Linked DNA regions of Prochlorococcus marinus str. MIT 0912. The protein of the gene in region 1 interacts with the protein of each later gene in a pairwise test. Links are inferred from orthologs where the notes say so. Each region holds a gene or a part of one and is shown on either strand. Other genes may lie near its edges.

Evidence for each region.
Region 2: the proteins of crtE (region 1) and purT interact in binary tests that used the Escherichia coli proteins (3 or more experiments, as listed by UniProt). The link is inferred for Prochlorococcus marinus str. MIT 0912 from one-to-one orthologs.

The regions. Positions count from the first base shown.
Region 1 is NZ_CP114783.1:672,787-675,802, reverse strand. The notes cover bases 72-3,009. They hold crtE (geranylgeranyl diphosphate synthase CrtE), read left to right. Parts: upstream 72-1,059; coding sequence 1,060-1,959; downstream 1,960-3,009. Other genes in these bases: O5640_RS04190 (ATP-dependent DNA helicase), read left to right, coding at 2,468-3,009; O5640_RS04195 (divergent PAP2 family protein), read left to right, coding at 1,956-2,471; folD (bifunctional methylenetetrahydrofolate dehydrogenase/methenyltetrahydrofolate cyclohydrolase FolD), read left to right, coding at 106-1,017. Also shown: O5640_RS04210 (HDIG domain-containing metalloprotein), read right to left, coding at 1-42; more of O5640_RS04190, read left to right, coding at 3,010-3,016.
Region 2 is NZ_CP114783.1:456,726-459,650, reverse strand. What follows is about bases 40-2,886. They hold purT (formate-dependent phosphoribosylglycinamide formyltransferase), read left to right. Parts: upstream 40-804; coding sequence 805-1,968; downstream 1,969-2,886. Other genes in these bases: O5640_RS02675 (DUF4278 domain-containing protein), read left to right, coding at 2,841-2,886; O5640_RS02680 (hypothetical protein), read left to right, coding at 1,961-2,218; O5640_RS02690 (hypothetical protein), read right to left, coding at 147-362. Outside these bases: O5640_RS02695 (DUF3804 family protein), read right to left, coding at 1-3; more of O5640_RS02675, read left to right, coding at 2,887-2,925. UniProt on the Escherichia coli protein: Involved in the de novo purine biosynthesis. Catalyzes the transfer of formate to 5-phospho-ribosyl-glycinamide (GAR), producing 5-phospho-ribosyl-N-formylglycinamide (FGAR). Formate is provided by PurU via hydrolysis of 10-formyl-tetrahydrofolate.

The DNA.
Region 1 (3,016 bases):
CCATATCCTCCAAATTTTTTTTGGACTGGGTAGTTTAGCCAAAGAATTTCTCACCTAACGCTAGGTTTAATGCGTTGATTAATTAAAACTTCATTCATTTTATTTATGCCCAAAATTTTAGATGGAAAAAAACTTGCTCAGGAGATTGAACTCATACTTCAACAGGCTATCGAATCTGGGTTGGAAGTTGCGGAACGTCCTCCTGGCCTTGCTGTCCTTAGGGTTGGTAATGATCCTGCAAGTGGAGTTTATGTCAATTACAAGGAAAAAGCATGCGATCGAATAGGTGTTAGAAGTTTTGCAAAGCATTTAAAAGAAGATATTTCATTGGAGGAACTTACAGAAACTATTGAAAGCTTGAATCAAGATAGGAATGTTGATGGAATTTTATTGCAACTTCCGTTACCTGCGCACCTTGATGAGTCTATCTTGCTTAGGAGTATTGATCCTGATAAGGATGCTGATGGTCTACATCCTTTGAACCTAGGAAGATTAATTAAGGGAGAAAAAGGCCCAAGATCATGTACACCTGCGGGTGTTATGTCTCTGCTTAAGCGAAATCAAATAAAAATTGAAGGTAAAAGAGCAGTAGTTGTTGGTCGTAGCATCCTTGTTGGTAAGCCAATGGCTTTAATGCTTGAAGCTGCAAATGCCACTGTCACTGTGGCTCATTCAAGAACTAAAGATTTACCTTCTTTGACTAGGGAGGCCGATTTACTTGTAGTAGCAGCTGGCAAGCCTCATCTGATTGGGAAAAACCATGTCAGCAAGGATTGTGTTGTTATTGATGTAGGTATACATAGACTTCCACCTGATCATGAAAATATGAAAGAGATTAAAAAGACTAAACTTTGTGGAGATGTAAAGATATTTGAAATTGAAGATAAATTAGCTGCTTATTCTCCTGTACCTGGCGGTGTAGGCCCTATGACAGTAACAATGCTATTGGCAAATACGGTTGATAGGTGGCAGAAACATTGTGGATTACCTTTAACTATTAGTCATTTACTTCCATGAATCACAATGTCCTGAGAGAATTGGGAAGAATCGATTTTTTGCATGCAGGAAGCAACCGCTTCTTTTGACTTCGCCGAGTATCTAGAGAAATCTAGAGCTCGCGTTGAAGATGCGCTAGATGCGTCTCTAGGCCCTGAAAAGCCAGAAAAATTAAGAGAATCTATGCGTTACTCTCTTTTGGCTGGAGGCAAGAGATTAAGACCAATACTTTGTCTTGCCGCTTGCGAACTTGCTGGAGGCGAAGTTGAAAAAGCACTGCCTACAGCAGTTGCTCTGGAAATGATACATACAATGTCCCTTATCCATGACGATCTGCCTTCAATGGATAATGACGATCTTCGTCGCGGGCGTCCTACCAATCACAAAGTTTATGGAGATGCGGTAGCAATACTTGCTGGAGATGCTCTATTGACCAGGGCTTTTGAGATGGTATCAATCCGTACAGAGGGAATACCACCAGAGAGACTATTGAAAATAGTAGGTGAGCTTTCTTTAGTGGCAGGGGCTCCTGGGCTGGTGGGAGGACAAGTAGTTGATCTCGATTGTGAAGGGAAAGAAGTGGATTTGGAAACCTTAGAGTACATTCATCTCCACAAAACAGGAGCTCTGCTCAAGGCATGTGTCACTTGCGGAGCATTGATTGGCGGTGCTGATGAAAAGCTTCTTGAAGCATTAAGTGTCTATGCGAAGGGGATTGGCTTGGCATTTCAAATAATTGATGACATTCTTGATGTAACAGCAAGTAGTGAAGTATTAGGTAAAACAGCAGGAAAGGATTTAATTGCTGATAAGACTACTTACCCGAAATTACTCGGTCTTGATGAATCAAGGAAGAGAGCAGATCTTTTAGTCGCCAAAGCAAAAAATGCTCTTGATCCTTGGCTTGAAAAATCAAAACCTCTTCTTGCATTGGCTGATTACATAACAAGCAGAGATAGATGAATATTAATTCAGGTGGAGAATTTCAATTTGTTTTTATTCTTGATAATGCCGTATTGGCCTGGGGATTAGCCGCATGTGGCCTTGCTCAATTTTCTAAATTATTATTTGAATTAATTTTTAAGCAAAGGTGGAGGCCGTCAGTACTCATAGAAACAGGTGGTATGCCTTCAAGTCATTCTGCTCTAGTAACAGGAACCGCTGCAGGAGTTGGACTTCAGCTTGGTTTTGATGACCCAGTATTCGCTTTGGCTTCAACAATTGCTTTTATCGTGATGTATGACGCTTCGGGAATAAGAAGATCTGCAGGCTTAACAGCAGCAAAAGTTAATCAAATTTCAAAAGAAAATTCCAACGAATTGTCTTCAGAAACTACTTTGAAAGAATCTTTGGGGCATACAAAACTCGAGGTTTTGGTCGGAAGTGTCTTTGGGCCAATTGTGGCTTTACCAGGTATTTTCTTCATTGGTTCCCCTTTGCATATTTTGCAAATGATTGGATTAGTTTCTTTGTGAAAGAAGTAAAAGCAATAGAAGATTGTGTTGTTTTAACTAAGGATCAAGAGAAATCTCTTGAATTATTCTGTGAATGGCTTAAGACCCCATATTCTTATAACCCCTTTGTAATGAAAGGCTTTGCGGGAAGTGGAAAAACATATTTATCGATGAAATTATTAAAAAAAGTAGATGAGTTAGGTTTGTGTTGGACCGTAGTAGCACCAACTCATAAAGCTGTAGGTGTATTAAGGGAGGGGTTGAAAAATGAATCTATTAAACCCACATGGTTCCCTTCAACCATTCACCGCTTGCTTCGACTTAAGTTGAAAAGACAGGCGGATGTAGAAATATGTGAAAGAACAGATCAAACCGAGAACTCTTTGGAGAATTTAGGACTCGTTTTAATTGATGAAGCATCAATGATTGATTCCAAATTATTGGAGATAACTCTTGAATGTGGAAGGTTTAACTCGACTCGTTTGGTTTTTGTTGGTGATCCTGCTCAACTCCCACCAGTGGGAGAAACTTCTAGCTCAGTTTTTTTAATGAAAAGATCTGTAAGC
Region 2 (2,925 bases), 220 kb from region 1 along the record:
CATTGATCAATTAAAAACAATAAACTAGGATTACAGAACTGCTCAATATTGGATGTTTTCTTTGCTATCTTTTATTGTTGTGCTAACAATATGATCCAACCCTTTCTATGGAGAAATAGTAAAATAATTGATTTTAACAAGAAAATTTAGGCAGCTTGTTCCGATAAGTCATTTGCGAAAAGAGATATAATTTCACCTTTTGGTGTTTTATAAACTCTCTCTACAATTTCGCCTTCAGTAACGATTACTTTAGTATTTATTGAACCTGAGGGCAATGTCTTAATAGCTGGTACTAGAGCTTCTTTTAAATCTGGGAACTTATCCAAATCCTTGAAGTCTTTAATTTTCTTCTTGGCAACCATTCCAATAAATAAGTCGAAGTTATTCCCCCCTTATTAACTAACTTTTCTCCACTCGTAAAGAGCTTGTATGGCTAATTAGCAATTTATAGGATTAACGTGAAAAATTAGATATGGTTTTTGGATTAGGAATTGCTTTTTTAAGCTTGTTTTCGTTGTTTTCAAACGGTTCTACCTAATGTCCACAATCAATATCATTGCAGTACTCAAAAGTAGTTATCCAAAAATTACTTGTTGTGGTAGAAATATCATTCTTCTATCTTATTGAGTCGAAAAACAATCGCGAATGATCAATTGATTTTATCAATCAACAAAAAGCGCTCTGTTGTACTAAGAATAATTTTTCCCTTTCAGTGTCTCTGTTAATTTCTACTTCTTTTTTTTATTATCAATTCTGTTTAAGAGATATTATATTAATTTATATTTTTGACCTATAGATATGATTATGAACGTTTTTCCAAAGAAAATAATGCTTTTAGGTAGCGGAGAATTAGGTAAAGAGGTGGCAATCGCAGCAAAAAGATTAGGTTGTTATGTTATTGCATGTGACAGATATAATGATGCGCCAGCCATGCAGATAGCTGATCAATTTGAAGTATTAAATATGAATAATGGTAGTGAATTAAAAGAAGTGATATATAAATGTAATCCTGATATAATTATTCCTGAAATTGAGGCTCTTGCAGTAGATGTATTAAAGGAAATCGAAAAAAAAATAACAGTAATACCAAATGCTAGAGCTACTGCGATAACTATGAATAGAGATAAAATAAGAGATTTAGCTGCTAACGAATTAAATATAAGAACTGCAAAATTTAGTTATGCGATGAATCAATCCGAGCTTAATTTTTGTGCAGATGCGATTGGTTATCCGTTATTAATTAAGCCAGTTATGAGTTCTTCAGGTAAAGGACAAAGCTTAGTTAATAATAAAAATGATTTAGTCCAGGCTTGGGATTTGGCTATTGAAAAATCAAGAGGTAAATCAAATAAAATTATATTAGAGGAATTTATTGATTTTGATTTAGAAATTACTTTATTAACTATTAGACAATTTAATGGTAAAACATTATTTTGTGAACCGATAGGACACGAGCAAAAGAATGGAGATTATCAATGTAGTTGGCAACCAGCTACATTAACTGAAAGTGTTTTAGATAAGGCTCAAAAGATAGCCAAATGTGTCACTGATAATCTTGGTGGAGTTGGTTTGTTTGGCGTTGAATTTTTTATTAAGGGTGAGGAGGTGATTTTTTCAGAGCTGTCACCAAGACCACATGACACAGGCTTAGTAACTTTGATTAGCCAAAATTTAAATGAGTTTGAATTACACCTTAGAGCTGTTTTAGGTATCCCAATTCCAGAAATAGTTTGTCATGAAGCTTCTGCGAGCAGAGTGATTTTGGCTTCCCAGAAAACTTCAAACATAGCTTTTACGGGACTTGAAGATGCCTTAAGTCAACCGAATACCGGCGTATTTATATTTGGCAAGCCGAGCTCTACTGAAGGTCGTCGAATGGGAGTAGCTGTAGCAAATGCAGAAACCATCGATGATGCAAAAATTAAAGCTGATAAAGCAGCTCAATCAGTCCAATTTATAAATGAATAATTTTAATTCAGATTGTTTATCTGATTTCATTAAGTGCAAGTCGATTTGGTTTCTATTTTTGACTGAGTTAAATTGGAATCCAAGTGCAATTAACCCTCTTGAGTTGGTCCCTGAATCTTTTTGGCCTGAAGTTACGGATCTCTTAATTGAAGCTAGATATATTGGTCAAAGCAGGAATTATTACCTCAAAGAGTCTGATAAATATATGGATTATTTAAGTAAAGGTGGTAGGCCTTTTAAAGCGGATTGAAAATCATACATATTCTTTTAACTTCTTACCAACTTCCTGTAGCCCCATAATTGTTAACATTTTTGTAACTGACCTTGCCTAACAAAACTAATTTACAAAAGATTTATGGGGATAGAGGATCCAAAACTCCGTTTATTCATTCTTCTTTTAATCAATTTAATAGTGATAGTTGTTTTTAGAAACTGGGTATTAAATAATGAGGCTTTTGTGTGGTTACTAAATGGTTTACCTTCTTGAAATCTTAAGAAAGCATTTGATTCAAACTTTCAAAATATTGCTTCATCTGGGTTTAAGTCGTTAATTACTTTGATAATTTTTGCCATATTAGGATCATTCTTTGTGCTTTAATGACTTTTTTAAGAAGAGGGAAAAGGAGGAAGATTGGTTTATTTTAAAAATGAAAATAGAGGATAAAGAATTAACTTTCTTAGTGATTTAAGGGTGTTTTTTAGTAAGAAATGCAACTATTTCGGCTAACACTACATTATTCACTGTTTTATGTATCACTAAGAACATCGTTTAAAGATAATTTCTGCTAGTGTTTAAAAACGTTCAGCTAAATAACAAGCTGCAGTAAGACTTGAGACATGGAACGGGGTCTTGAGCACTACTAGAAAGAGCAATGACTGTTCTTACTTACAGAGGTCAAGAGTACCTTCAACACAAAGAAGCTACTCCAAAAAAAGTTGTAGAACTTAGTTACAGAA